2 regions of the Microbispora sp. CA-135349 genome follow, and region 1 is predicted to be linked to the other one. Evidence: riboswitches for the same ligand, from Rfam matches in the RefSeq annotation. Region 1 holds a riboswitch; the other holds the start of a gene.

Region 1 (7,280 bases):
GGCCTGCGCGAGGCGAGGCCGTGCACGAACGCCTGGATGCCGCCCGGTCTGGGCGGGAAGTCGTTCGTGATGATCAGCGTCCGCTTCGTCATCCTCACCCCCGCTGCCGGCGTGGCCGGGCGGTCCGCCCGCGCGCCGCCCGAGAACGCATTGTCGCAGCCGCGGCCTCGCCGTCGCCCTGTGAAAACGCCCTGTGGTGATCAGGACGGGGCGAGCTGCTCGCGCGTGTAGGACCGCCATTCGCGGGTCAGGCCTTCGGCGGTCAGCCCGAGCACTTCGCGCAGGGCCGCGCCGATCTCCTCGCGCGACGCGGCGCGGTAGAGCGCGACCAGGCTCCGCTCGCCGAACCGGACGGCGATGTAGCGGCAGGCCAGCCACGCCTCCTCATACGCCTGGGCGGGCCTGGCGGCGAAGTCGGCGGACCCCGGCAGATTGTGCAGCGCCGCCTTCCCCGCGGCCACGTCGGCGGCCAGCTCGGCGGCGATCGTCCGGACCGGCAGGCCGCTGTCCAGATAGCCGACATAGTCGGCGAAGCCCTCCATGAGCCACATCGGCACGGCGCGGGGGCCGGCGGTCGCGACGTGCGTCAGCTCGTGGGTCACGACCACCAGACGGCCGGTCGCGGTCAGGCGGGCGAACGCGGCCGGCTGCACGATCACCCGGCCGGCCGTGGCGACGGCCGCCAGATCGTCCACCTTCGCCGGCGCGGCCAGCACGGCCGCCTGCTCCTCGGTGCGCGGCACGAGGACAACCGCGCCCTCGTGCCCCCGGCCGTGGTTCCCCCAGACCCTCGACACCGTACGGTCCGCCTCGCCGGCCACCGCGGCGATCCCGGCGATCAGCGACCCGGGCGATCCGACGACGACGACGCGCTCGCCGCGGACGACGGAGGCGCCGGTCCACATGTCCGGATGCTCCCGCACGGCGGCGCGGGCACGCGTCAGCAGGGGACGCAGCGGGTCGGGCGGGGCCGCGGCGGCAGGCCCGGCCAGCAGCACGGCCAGCGCGACGGCGACGGCCGCCGTGCGGCGGAGACGGAACCTGTGGGGCGGGTCTGCGGGGTGGCGCCGATCGGCCCGCGCAGGCGCCGCCACGCTCCCGGGCACCGCGGAGGCCTCGCCGGGCGCCGCCCGCGGAGCCGTCCGCTCTGGCGAGGGGACTGCCGGGTCCATCCGGCAGGGGGACATCTCAGCCGGACAAGGCAGGAGACCGTCCCCTTCAGGGGATGGAGGAGTCACGCCGTGCATGCTAACCAGCACATGTCACGGCCCCGCCCACCTCGGCGAGGTGGGCGGGGCCGTAGGGACGGCGCCGGTCGAGGGGGCTGGTGACCGGTGCCCGTCAGACGCCCGGACGGACGGCACCGACGAAGGTGCTCCTCCGGTAGGCGTCCAGCTTGTCGATCCGGACCCGCGTGCCGGTGTGCGGAGCGTGGATCATCTTGCCGTGCCCGACGTACATGCCGACGTGGCCGCCGCCGCTCGTGAAGATCAGGTCACCGGGCTCGAAGTGACCCCAGGACACCTTCTTCCTGACCGCGCTGCGGATGGACCACGTCGTGCGCGGCAGCCGTACGCCCGCCTGGCGCCAGGCGTACTGGACCAGGCCCGAGCAGTCGAACGCGCCCGGTCCCGTGGCGCCGTAGCGGTAGGGGTCGCCGATCTGCTTCTTGGCGGCCTTGACCGCGCGCTCGGCCTTGACCTGCTGGAGCACGCCCCTGCCGATCTTCCGCTTGGCGGCGCGTTGCCTGGTCTGCTGCTTCTTCACGGCGGCCTTGCGAGCGGTGGTGCCGGTGCTCGCCTTCGTGTCCGTCTTCGTGGTCGTCTTCGCGGCGGTCTTCGCCGCTGTGTCCGTCTTGACGACCGTGACCGTCACCGTGTCGGCCGCCGCCGGCTGCGCACCGGCGACCCCTACGGATGCCGTCAAAGCGGCACCCCCAAGGGCAATTCGGGCAAGACGGGACAGACTAGCGGGGGTGGTAGACAGGATCTCTCCTCGGGTCTTCCGCTCACGCCTACCGGGTTAGCTGACGGGTTCGGGCGGGGAAGTCGCCCTACGGCGCGCGACGCGCCGATTCACCCCGGACCTTCGGTGAAGGTCGATGGTTCCCCGGCTCCGTGCCTCCTGACTGCACGGACTCGGCATGCCACCGGCGCCGGGGGGATCCCGCGAAGGGGAGAGTGGTGAAGGGCGCCGATGACGGTGGATGACTGCGCGACCGGCCGGCCGGACCGGGCTCGCGACGGCGAGGCGTGCTCGCCGCGGCCCAGAAGCTACCGAGGACCCGCCGCGTTCGGCAAAGCCCTCCCGCCGCGTAAAGATCAGATAACGAAGGTCACCAAGAAGAAACGGCAGCGTACCCGCAGGGCGAAAGGGCTAAATGTGACTCTGCTCACAATCCTGGCAACGAGCGGCGAATCCGGTCACAGCAGCCACAAAAAGCACAGAAGTCGCGGACGTCAGGGGCGGACGGCGCCGATCGCGTGATACTCGGCAAGTGTGACAATCTTCACAACATCGCCGGTCTGCGGGGCGTGGACGACCTTGCCGTCACCGGCGTAGATGCCGACATGCCCGTACCCGGCGTGCCAGAGCAGGTCTCCCGGCTGGAGCTCGTCCAGCGAGACCCGGCGGCTCGCCCCCCAGGCCCACTGCTCGTAGCTGGTCCGGGGCAGGGTCACCCCGGCCGCCGCCCAGGCGCCCTGCACGAGCCCTGAGCAGTCCCATCCGTCCGGTCCGGTGCCCCCGTAGCGGTACGGCTTGCCGACCTGCTTGTAGGCGAACTGGAGAGCCGCGAGCGCGTTGCCGGACGCGGGCCCGGTGTAGACGACGCCGGGGCTGTTGGGGTTGCCGGGGTTGAACGTCCCGAGTGAGCGCAGGAGCTTCATCTGCTCCCTGACGAGCTTGTCGACCTTCTCCTTCTCGCCGGCGAGCTCGCCCCTGACGTCGGTGGCCTCCTTGTAGAGCGCCTTGCTCCGGTCGCGGCGGTCCTTGAGGTCCTTGATGGCGCTCTCGTACTCCTTGAGCCGCCCGGCACGCTCGGCGGAGATGTGGTTGAGCGTCGCGAGGCCGCTGAGCATCGCGTCGGGGTCGCCGCCGGAGAAGACGCCGCCCAACGACCCCATGTCGCCGACCTGGTAGCTGTTGACGGCCATCGTGACCAGCCCGGAGCGGAGCGCCTCCACCCGGACGTTCTGCTTCTTGTAGTCGCCGTTGATCGCGAGGTACTTCTCCCTCGCCTTCTTCCACTTCTCGTTGGCCGCGTTGTAGCGGTCCACGATCGTGTCGGCCTGCTTGTTGAGCTTGCTCAGCTTCGCCTTGGCCTGCGCGACCGTGGGCTTCGGATCCGCCTGCGCGCCCGTCACCGGCGTCAGCAGGACCACCGTGGCCAAACCGGCGGCCACCGGCACACGCCCTCGCACTGAGCCCCCTCTTGGATCAACGAAACCTGCGGCGCGACTCTATCTAGGCGATCATGAAGTCTCAACCTATTCGCAGGTATTCGCGGCAGTCATCACGCGCGGCGACGACGCCGGAGCGGAGCGTGCGCACGTCGTTCAGCTTCGGCCGAGCCGGCGCAGCAGGAGGAGCGAGGGCACCGGCCGGGCGCCCATCCGGCGCACCGACTCGGCCACCTCCCGGTCGGAGGAGACCACCGCGATGGCCCGCCCCGGCGGCTCCGCCCGCACCAGCGTGCGGATGAGGTCGTCGGCGATCTCCCCGGGCGGGCTGAACACCACCCGCACCCCGCGGGGCGCGGACACCTGGACGGGCCCGTTCAGCTCGGCGCCGTCGAAGACGCAGGTCACCTCCGCCCGCGTCTGCACGGCGAGCCCGCCGAGCCCGGTCAGCAGCCGGGCCCGCTGGTCGGCGAGGGTCAGCGACGGGTAACCGGTCTTGGTCACGTTGTAGCCGTCCACAACCAGGTGCAGGTGGGGGATGGCCAGAAGCTGGTCGAGGAGCTGGGGGTCGTCGTTGGCCAGCGCCCGCGCGGGCACGGCCGTCACCCCCGGCTCACCCGGCACCACCGCGTTCACGTAGTCGGCCGGCCTGCTGATCGTCGTGGGCAGCCCGAGCTCCTTGCGCAGCCCCGCGGCGGCGTCCTGGAGCGCGTCCAGCAGCACCCGCACCCGGGCGTCCTCGATGCTGCGGCCCTCGCGGGCGGCCCTGCGGCTGGTCTCCAGCTGGCGCTCGGCGTCCGCCAGGCGATCCCTGAGCCTGCGCAGCTCGGTCTCCGCCGCGCCGTTGGCGTTCGCGGCCTTGGCCCGCGCCTCGGCCGTCTCGGCCTCCAGCTCCGCCGCCCTGGCCTCGGCGGCCTTGACTCGCTCACGGGCGTCGTGAAGCTTGCGCCGCAGGTCGGAGTTCTCCGCGCGGGCCGCTTTGAGCTGCTCGCGCACCCGGTCGATCTCCTCCTTGGCGGAGGCACGCTGCGCCGCGAGTTGCTCGCGCAGCCGCGTCTCCGCCTGCTCCCGCTGAGTGCCCGCCGCCGCGGCCTGCTCCAGGTCGGCCCGCGCCTGCTCGACCAGCTCCGGCCAGCCGGGCGGGCGGGTCAGGTACGCCGCCGCCGCGACCAGCACCGGCTCGGCCGCGGGGGGCACCGTGCCCTCGGCGAGGCTCCCCACCAGCTCGGGCCAGGCGGTCTCCACCGTCTCGGCCACCCGCTCGCGGAACTCCTTGTCGTTCTCCAGCTGGGCCGCGATCGGAGCGCTGCCGAGGCGGGCGCGCTTGCGAGGGTCGAACTTGGCGATGTTGCGCAACGGCGGCGGCACGGCCGCGGCGGGCATCGAGCCCAGCACCTGCGCCGCGACCTCCACCACGTGTAAGCGGACCTGCTCGGGCAACGGACGAGACAGGCCTTCTCCGGCTGAACTCATCTCGTCGCTCCTCGGCCGTGTCCTACAGATCTTCTGCCCACTGGGGTCGCCCCGGCGGCGCCTCGCGGTGCTGTCGCCCCCGAGTGCGAGAACGTCCCGATGCCCGCCGTCCGCGAGGCACGAGGCACGCGGCGCGCCCACCAGGCCGCCCTCACACGGCAAGATCTGCGAGACACTCCCATGTTCCTGTCTTCTTTCAAGGGTACGGCCGTCGCACCGTGTCCACGTCGCGTTCATGATCTGTCACCGCGGCCCGGCGCCCGTACGGACCCGCGCGCCCGGACCGCGGGGCGGGACACCGGCCGCGAACTCGCTGGCGGGGGCCGGGCTCCGTCCCTACGCTCTGCGGCGTGTACACCCCGCCGTATCCCATCACGACCTCCCGGCTGGTCCTTCGCCCCTTCACCGAGGCCGACCTCGACGACCTCCACGCCTTCCACTCCCTGCCCGAGGTGACCAGGTATCTCTACTGGGACGCCCGTACGCGGGAGGAGACGAAGGCCACGCTCGACCGGAAGATCGCCTGCGCGTCGCCCGGGGAGGACGGCGACGTGCTCAGCGTGGCCGCCGCACTGGCCGGCGGCGGGCCCGTGATCGGGGACCTCACGCTGTTCCTGCGCAGCCGCGAGCACCGCCAGGGCGAGATCGGCTTCGTCTTCAACCCGGCCCACCAGGGCCGCGGCCTGGCCACCGAGGCGGCCCGCGAGATCCTGCGGATCGGGTTCGAGGGTCTCGGGCTGCACCGGATCCACGGCAACTGCGACGCGCGCAACACCTCCTCGGCCCGCCTCATGGAGCGGCTCGGCATGCGCCTGGAGGCCCGCCTGGTGGAGAACGAGTTCTTCGCCGGCGCGTGGAGCGACGAGCTGGTCTACGCGATGCTGGCCCGCGAGTGGCGCGCCGGAGCGGCCTCCGCGTAGCTCCTCACCTGGCACATCCTTTGCCATCGCATGGGGCCGGTACGGCAATTGTCGGTCGGAATCTCTATGGTCATGGGCGTGGATGCGGTACAGGGCACGCTGGACGAGCTCGGAACTCCCCTGCGGGAGGTGACGTTCGTCGTCTTCGACCTGGAGACCACCGGCGGGTCGGCCGCGGAGCACGCCGTCACGGAGATCGGCGCCGTGAAGGTGCGCGGCGGCGAGGTGATCGGCGAGTTCGCCACGCTGGTCGATCCCGGCGGCCCGATCCCGCCGTTCATCTCCGTGCTGACCGGCATCACGGACGCGATGGTCGTGGCCGCGCCGAAGTTCTCCGAGGTGCTGCCGAGCTTCCTGGAGTTCATCGCCGGGACGGCGCTGGTGGCGCACAACGCGCCGTTCGACATGTCGTTCGTGAAGGCGGCGTGCCAGGTGAACGGCTACCCGCCTCCGGTCAACCCCGTGGTGGACACGGCCGATCTCGCCCGCCGGGTGCTGACCCGCGACGAGACCCCCAACTGCAAGCTCGCCACCCTCGCGCGGGTCTTCCGCAGTTCCACCGAGCCCTGCCACCGGGCGCTGGCCGACGCGAAGGCCACGGTCGACGTGCTGCACGGCCTGATCGCGCGGGTCGGCTCACTCGGCGTGCACACGCTGGAGGACCTGCGCGGCTTCGTGCGCGCCCCCACCCCGGAGCAGCAGCGCAAACGCCATCTCGCCGACGGGGTGCCCGGCGCGCCCGGCGTCTACGTCTTCGAGGACGCCAAGGGCGAGGCGCTCTACATCGGGAAGAGCTCCAACCTGCGCAATCGCGTGCGCAGCTACTTCACGGCGAGCGAGACCCGCTCGCGCATACGCGAGATGGTCGGCATCGCCGAGCGGGTCAGGACGATCGTCTGCGCCACCGCGCTGGAGGCGGAGATCCGCGAGCTGCGGATGATCGGGACGACCAAGCCGCGCTACAACAAGCGGTCCCGCTTCCCCGAGCGTGCGGTATGGCTCAAGCTCACCGAGGAGCCCTTCCCCCGGCTCAGCGTCGTCCGGGAGGTGCGCGACGACGGAGCGGCCTATCTCGGCCCGTTCGGCAGCAGCCGCACGGCCGACGACGCGCGGACGGCCATGCACGAGGCGCTGCCGCTGCGCCAGTGCACCGAACGGCTCTCGGCCCGCGTGCGGAGGCCCGCCTGCGCGCTCGCCGAGATCGGCCGATGCGGCGCGCCCTGCGAGGGCGGCGAGAGCGAGGAGAGCTACGCCCGTCACGTCCGCCGCGCCCGGCACGCGATGGAGCTCGACGCGGAGGCGGTCTTCTCGGCGATGGAGGCGCGGATGAGCCGCCTGTCGGCCGAGCAGCGCTACGAGGAGGCGGCCGTCGACCGGGACCGGCTCGCGGCCTATGTCAGGACCGCCGCGCGCATGCAGCGCCTGCGGTCGCTGACCGGCATCCCGCAGATGGTCGCCGCCAGTCCCGCGTTCGACGGCGGCTGGG
Region 2 (7,280 bases), 1.2 Mb from region 1:
CTGCCACTGCTTGACGGCCAGATAGGTGGCGTAGCTGAAGTGGTCGTCCACGGTCAGGTCGTCTCCGTAGCCCAGGACCTTGAGGTTGCGTTCGAGCTGCTCGACGTCCGGGCCGTCGTCGACGCCCTGCCGCAGCGGGCGGTACATCGGCAGCGAGCCGTACATGAGGACCACCGGCCTGCGGTCGACCCTGAGCAGCGGGCGGCCGCGCCGGACGACCGCGCCCTCGGCGGGCGCCCAGGTGACCGTGCCGGAGGCGTCGGTGCTCACCTGACGCTCGCCGGAGTAGGTCAGGGCCCCCTCCACGGTCTTGGTGTCGATCAGGTCCTGGCGGGTGATCGACGCGGTGGCGGGGACCGGGGGCGCGGACGGCTCGGCCGCGCCTGCGCCGTCGCCGCCCGCCATGGCGACGGCGGTCCCCGCGGCGGCCAGGGCGAGGACTCCGGCCCCCGCGATCACCAGGCCCTTCCTCACGGCCTGCTCCCCGGCGCGAGCTCCTCGCAGGCCTTCTGCGCCTCTTCCATCGCCTTCTCCTGGCCCGGCTTGAGCTTGAACTGGATCCCTTGTCCGGGCGCCGGGTCGGGGATGTCGATGCCGTGCTCACGCATGCACTGGGCGAACTTGACCATGCGGTCGCGTACCTGGGGGTCGTCGCCGCCGAGCTTGTCGCCGACCGCGTCCTTCATGAAGTGCTCGCAGGCCTGCATGGCCTTGCGCATCACGGCCTCCTCGCCCTTTTTGCCCATGATGCGGACGCGGCCGTCGGGGCCGGGGTCGGGCATGTCCACGCCGTGCTCGCGCATGCACTGGGCGAACTTGAGCTGGGCCTCCTGCCGGTCGACGGTGCCCGGCGAGGGCTTCGTCGTCGCGCCCGTCGCGGTGCCGGGGGTGACGCCGGTGGTGGTGCCGGGGGTGGCGCCGCCCGCACTGGCGATCCCGTCGTCCGCGGGGGCCGCGCCGCAGGCGGCCAGTGCCAGCGCGAGCCCGAATGCCGGGCCCAGGGCGCGCAGCGGTCGTAAGCGCATGGGTCGCTCCTTCTTTCCCGGGGCGTTCGCCCGGGACGGGGCCCAACTTCAGCGGAGGCGGTGCTAAACGCGGATAAGCGAGATCCGTTTATCCGCGGCTAACACCTCCTGCGCCAGTCTCGGAGCCGAGCGGGAGGTTGGAATGCGGGTGCTCGTGGTCGAGGACGAGGAACAGCTGGCCCACGCGGTCGCCCGCGGGCTGCGGCTGCACGCGATCGCGGTGGACGTGGCCTGCGACGGCCGGGAGGCGCTGGAGCTGGCCGCCTACGTCGACTACGACGTGGTCGTGCTCGACCGCGACCTGCCCGAGGTGCACGGAGACGAGGTGTGCCGGGAGCTGGTCGGCGCCGGCGGGGCGAGCCGCATCCTCATGCTGACGGCGGCCGGGCGGGTGCGGGACCGGGTCGGGGGCCTGTCCCTGGGCGCCGACGACTACCTGGTCAAGCCGTTCGCGTTCGCCGAGCTGGTGGCCCGGATCCGGGCGCTGGCCCGGCGCACGCCCCGGGCGGTGCCGCCGGCGATCGAGCGGGCCGGGATCCGGCTCGACCCCGCCCGCCGCACGGTCGTGCGGGACGGGCGTCAGGTGGCGCTGGGACGTAAGGAGTTCGACGTGCTGCACGAGCTGATGAGCGCGTGCGGCGGGCTGGTCACCCCGGCCCGGCTGCGCGCGAAGGTGTGGGACGAGCACGCCGGCGCCGGTACCGGCGTGCTGCGCGTCACGATCACCTCGCTGCGCCGCAAGCTGGGCGAGCCGCCGGTGATCGAGAACGTGCCGGGCCGGGGGTACCGGCTGTGAATCGCGTCCTGTCCTTGTGGGGCGGGCTCGGTCTGCGGATGCGGCTCACCCTCCTGTACGGCGGGCTGTTCCTCCTGGCGGGGTCGGTGCTGCTGTGGTTCACTCACCTGCTGACCGCGCGGGCGCTCAACCAGCGGTTCGTGGTGGCGGTGGCGTCGAAGGTGACCGGCGCGGGCGCCCCCGTTGCCGTCCCCGGCGGCAGGCTACCCGACGGCGACCTGCTCGCGCAGCGGGTGCGGACCAATGTCGAGCAGGGTGCGGCGGACGTGCTGAGCGACGTGCTCAGGTCGACGGTGATCGTCATGATCCTGGTCGGGGCCGTCGCGGTGGTGCTGGGCTACCTGGTGGCCGACCGCGCGCTGCGCCCGCTCGACCGCGTGACCGAGACCGCGCAGCGGCTGTCGGAGAGCACGCTGCACGAGCGGATCGCCCTGCGCGGCCCGCAGGACGAGGTCAAACGGCTCGCCGACACCTTCGACGCGATGCTCGACCGGCTGCACCGGGTGTTCGACGCCCAGCGCCGGTTCATCGCCAACGCCTCCCACGAGCTGCGCACCCCGCTGGCGGTCAACCGTACGGTCCTTGAGGTGTCGCTGGAGGAACCGGCCGCGTCGGAGGACCTCAAGGCGCTGGCCCGCGCGCTGCTGGGCACGAACGCCAGGTATGAGCGGCTGATCGAGGGCCTGCTCATGCTGGCGCAGTCGGAGCAGGAGGTGACCTGCCGCAGGCCGGTCGACCTGCGGCAGGTCGTCCGTACGGTGATGGAGCAGATCGACCTGCAGCCGCGACGCGGGAAGGTGGTCGTCCACGAGGACCTGCGCCCGGCGGTCGCGCAGGGTGATCCGCTCTTCCTCGAGCGCTGCCTGTTCAACCTGCTGGAGAACGCGATCAAGTACAACGTGCGTGACGGGGAGGTCTGGGTCCGGCTGCGGGAGGACGAGGCCGGGGTGAGCGTGACGGTGGAGAACACCGGGCCCCTCGTCCCGCCGTACGAGGTGGACGACATGTTCGAGCCGTTCCGCCGGCTCGGCGGCGACCGCGTGCGCTCCGCCCGGGGGGCGGGGCTGGGCCTGTCCATCGTCCGGGCCATCGCCGTGGCCCACGGCGGCACGGCGGAGGCGCTGGCCCGGCCGGAAGGCGGCCTGGCGGTGACCGTGCGCCTGCCCGGGTGATCACGGGTTGCGCGCGCCACGGCGCGCCCCTGGTGATCACGTGGCGCGGCCCCTACCCACCCCCGCCCGCTTGGCGCATTCAGCACCGTAAAATCTGACTTGGTCTAACTTGACCGGTTTGACCTGGTCTATTACCTTTTAGGCATCTCAGGGCGCACTTGCTCATCTCAATGGTCAAGAAGCCCTCCTCAGACCGACGCGGCCGGCCGATACCGGCCTGCCGCCCGGCCGCCGAGTCCGCGTCCGCGGAGCCGGGGACCCACCTCTCCTGGGGTGAATCGGCATGCCTGCCGTAGGGCGACTTCCAGCCCGAACCCGTCAGCTAACCCGGTAGGCGGCATGGAAGTAAGGGAGTTCGCCCCACCATGCACGTCCTCAACACCTGTATGCGCGCTGCCCTCGCGGGCGGGGCCCTCGCCGCCACCGTGCTGGTCGCGTCGCCGGCCGCGCACGCCGACAACCCGCACGCCGGCAAGGGCCCGGCGGCCTCGCAGTCCATGGCCGAGATCGCCTCCACGCTGCCCAAGATCAGCGCGGCGGACGTGCTGACCCTGGCCAGGAGCCAGGTCGGGATCAGCGAGAACGCGGCCGGCGGCGGAACCAAGTTCCAGCAGTGGTACATGTCCTCGCCCCGCGCCCGTGAGACCCTCGCCCGCGACGGAGGCACCCTGAAGGGCTACCTCAACGCCGCCTGGTGCGACATGTTCGTCTCCTGGGTCGGCGACCAGCTCGGCATCGGGCCCGTCATGGGCTCCGACGCCTACACGGTCGAGCACGCCCGCTGGTTCGCCGACCACGGCCGCTGGGGTCAGACGCCCAAGCCGGGCGCGGTGGTGTTCTTCAACTGGAACGGCAGCAAGGACATCGACGACATCGTGCATGTCGGCTTCGTCGTCAAGGACAACGGCGACGGCACCATCCAGACCATCGAGGGCAACACGGGCGACGGCGGCGCCGTCGAGACCCGCACCCGCCCCACCTCGCAGGTGGTCGGGTACGGCTACCCGATGTATCCCGCGGACGCCTCCACCACCGCCTCCGCCTGACGGCCCGGCGGTCCGGCACCGGACCCCGAAGCGCGCCGGTGATCCCGGCGCGCTTCGCCGTTCAAGGGAGGGACCGGAGTGCCGCCGGCCATCGCTGTGCACTCGCACGCCGCGACCCGCGACGGGTTCTCGAACGGGGCTGTCCGGCCGGGCCGATCAGAGCGAGGATCGAGCCTCCGGCAGACCCGGAGCGCGTCAGGTGGCCTCGCCCAGCTGTGCGGCCAGCCGCTCCAGGCCGCCCCTGATGAGCTGCCCGTACTCGTCGTCGCCGAGCTCGCCGATCAAGGCCCGCGCCTGCTGGAGATGCTCACGGGCGCGGCCTGAGTCGCCCAGCTTGCGATAGCACTCACTCAGGTTCAGGTGCAAGGACGGATACAGGCCGGCCACGGAAAGTGGCACCCCGGCCTGGGCCACCCGCTCGTCGGTGACGAGATCGGCGGCGGCAAGCGCACGCAGATCCCACATCAGCTCCTGGTGCACGTCGTCCTGCACGTCGGCCATTGAGTGGGCGAGGACGCAAACATGCAGCGGGTCGCCCTGTTCACCGCCGATGTCGTCCCAGATCTGTGCGAACAGGTCGCGGGCGGCTTCACGCTGACCTTGGTGGTGATGCAACTCCACCCCCTGGCCGATCCGGGTCATCGTCGGGTCGGTGGTCATGATCATCTCCTTTGCCGACGCGGGCGATCGCGGTCACCCTAGTGCCTGACGTGTCCTGACGACATGTTCCTGCGGGCGGCCGTCGCGGTGCCCGCGACGGCCCCGGTCAGGCGCCGACGTAGGCCGCGAGGTGCTCGCCGGTGAGGGTGGAGCGGGCGGCGACGAGATCGGCCGGAGTGCCCTCGAAGACGATCCGGCCGCCGTCGTGACCGGCGCCCGGACCGAGATCGACGATCCAGTCCGCGTGCGCCATGACGGCCTGGTGATGCTCGATCACGATGACCGACTTGCCGGAGTCGACCAGCCGGTCCAGCAGGCCGAGCAGCTGCTCGACGTCGGCGAGGTGGAGGCCGGTGGTCGGCTCGTCCAGGACGTAGACGCCCCCCTTGTCGCCCATGTGGGTGGCCAGCTTGAGCCGCTGCCGCTCGCCGCCGGACAGCGTGGTGAGCGGCTGACCGAGCGTGAGGTAGCCGAGCCCGACGTCGGCGAGCCGGTCGAGGATGGCGCGCGCGGCCGGCGTGCGCGCCTCGCCGGAGCCGAAGAACTCCTGGGCCTCCTCCACCGGCATCGCGAGCACCTCGCTGATGTCGCGCCCGCCGAGCTTGTGCTCCAGCACCGCCGCCTGGAACCGCTTCCCCTCGCACTCCTCACAGGTGGTGGAGACCCCGGCCATCATCGCCAGATCCATGTAGATGACGCCGGCGCCGTTGCAGGTGGGGCAGGCGCCCTCGGAGTTGGCGCTGAACAGCGCCGGCTTCACGCCGTTGGCCTTCGCGAACGCCTTGCGGATCGGGTCGAGCAGCCCTGTGTACGTCGCCGGGTTGCTCCGCCGCGAGCCGCGGATGCCGCCCTGGTCGACCGACACGACACCCGCGCCGGCGGGGATCGACCCGTGGATGAGCGAGCTCTTGCCCGATCCGGCCACTCCGGTGACGACGACGAGCACTCCGAGCGGGATGTCGACGTCGACGTCGCGCAGGTTGTTCGCCGTCGCGCCGCGGATCTCCAGCGTGCCGGTGGGCGTGCGCACCGACTTCTTGAGGGCGGCCCGGTCATCGATGTGGCGGCCGGTGACGGTGCCGCCGGCCCGCAGCCCCTCGACCGTGCCCTCGAAGCAGACCATGCCGCCCGCCGTGCCGGCGCCGGGGCCGAGGTCGACGACGTGATCGGCGATCGCGATCATCTCCGGCTTGTGCTCCACGACCAGCACCGTGTTGCCCTTGTCCCGCAGCCGCAGCAGCAGGCCGTTCATCCGCTGGATGTCATGGGGGTGCAGGCCCGTCGTGGGCTCGTCGAAGACGTAGGTGACATCGGTGAGCGAGGAGCCGAGGTGGCGGATCATCTTGACGCGCTGCGCCTCGCCGCCCGACAGCGTGCCCGACGCCCGGTCGAGGGACAGATAGCCCAGTCCGATCTCCACGAACGAGTCGAGGAGCTGCTGCAACGTGGTGAGCAGCGGCGCGACCGACGGCTCGTCCAGGCCGCGGACCCAGTCGGCCAGGTCGCTGATCTGCATCGCGCAGGCGTCGGCGATGCTGATCCCCTCGATCTTGGACGACCGGGCCGCCTCGCTGAGCCGGGTGCCGCCGCACTCGGGGCAGGTCATGAACTTCACCGCCCGCTCCACGAACGCCCGGACGTGCGGCTGCAACGCCTCCTTGTCCTTGGACAGCATCGACTTCTGGATCCGCGGGATCAGGCCCTCGTAAGTGAGGTTGATGTTGTCGACCTTGATCTTGGTCGGCTCCCTGTGGAGCAGGTCGTGGAGTTCCTTCTCGGTGAAGTCGCGGATCGGCTTGTCCGGGTCGAAGAAACCGGAGCCGCTGAAGATGCGGCCGTACCAGCCGTCGACGCTGTAGCCGGGGATCGTGAGCGCGCCCTCGTTGAGCGACTTGGAGTCGTCGTACAGCTGGGACAGGTCGATGTCGGAGGTCCGGCCCATGCCCTCACAGCGCGGGCACATGCCGCCGGTGACGTTGAACTCGCGCCGCTCCTTCACCGTCTTGCCGCCGCGCTCGAATTTGACCGCGCCCGCGCCGCTGATCGAGGCGACGTTGAAGGAGAACGCCTGGGGCGAGCCGATGTGCGGCCGGCCGAGCCGGCTGAACAGGATGCGCAGCATCGCGTTGGCGTCGGTGACGGTGCCGACCGTGGAACGGGGGTTGGGGCCCATCCGCTCCTGGTCGACGACGATCGCGGTCGTCAGCCCGTCGAGCACGTCGACCTCGGGCCGGGCCAGCGTCGGCATGAAGCCCTGTACGAAGGCGGAGTAGGTCTCGTTGATCAGCCGCTGCGATTCGGCCGCGATCGTGCTGAACACCAGCGAACTCTTGCCCGAGCCGGAGACGCCGGTGAACACCGTGAGCCGGCGTTTCGGGATCTCGACGCTGACATCTTTGAGGTTGTTCTCACGCGCGCCGTACACGCGAATCAGGTCGTGGGTGTCGGCGACGTGCGGCGTGGCCGACCGCGTGTCCGTCCTCGGGGCCATGGTCATCGTGTCTCCATATAAGTTTCAGGCGGAGCCGTCCTCGCGACCCGCGCCGGCGTCGCCTGACTGATTCAACCAGCTTCGAGCGGT

Evidence for each region. Region 1 has a riboswitch for cyclic di-AMP ahead of ACQPZZ_RS14135 (C40 family peptidase). Riboswitches for the same ligand answer to the same signal wherever they lie in the genome.
Region 2: it holds a riboswitch for cyclic di-AMP, as region 1 does, so the genes downstream of both, ACQPZZ_RS19580 (CHAP domain-containing protein) here and ACQPZZ_RS14135 (C40 family peptidase) in region 1, are expected to answer to the same signal.

What each region holds. Positions count from the first base shown of each region.
Region 1 is NZ_CP192001.1:2,998,527-3,005,806, reverse strand. It holds gene ACQPZZ_RS14145 (glycosyltransferase family 4 protein) at 1-92, opposite strand, end outside; gene ACQPZZ_RS14140 (hypothetical protein) at 201-1,094, opposite strand; gene ACQPZZ_RS14135 (C40 family peptidase) at 1,342-1,926, opposite strand; cyclic di-AMP (ydaO/yuaA leader) riboswitch at 2,001-2,154, opposite strand; gene ACQPZZ_RS14130 (C40 family peptidase) at 2,460-3,422, opposite strand; gene ACQPZZ_RS14125 (NYN domain-containing protein) at 3,558-4,874, opposite strand; gene ACQPZZ_RS14120 (GNAT family N-acetyltransferase) at 5,225-5,794, shown strand; gene ACQPZZ_RS14115 (DEDD exonuclease domain-containing protein) at 5,867-7,280, shown strand, end outside.
Region 2 is NZ_CP192001.1:4,197,042-4,204,321, reverse strand. It holds gene ACQPZZ_RS19600 (efflux RND transporter periplasmic adaptor subunit) at 1-474, opposite strand, end outside; gene ACQPZZ_RS19595 (hypothetical protein) at 471-1,025, opposite strand; gene ACQPZZ_RS19590 (response regulator transcription factor) at 1,168-1,821, shown strand; gene ACQPZZ_RS19585 (sensor histidine kinase) at 1,818-2,993, shown strand; cyclic di-AMP (ydaO/yuaA leader) riboswitch at 3,213-3,344, shown strand; gene ACQPZZ_RS19580 (CHAP domain-containing protein) at 3,359-4,039, shown strand; gene ACQPZZ_RS19575 (hypothetical protein) at 4,235-4,699, opposite strand; gene ACQPZZ_RS19570 (ATP-binding cassette domain-containing protein) at 4,806-7,196, opposite strand.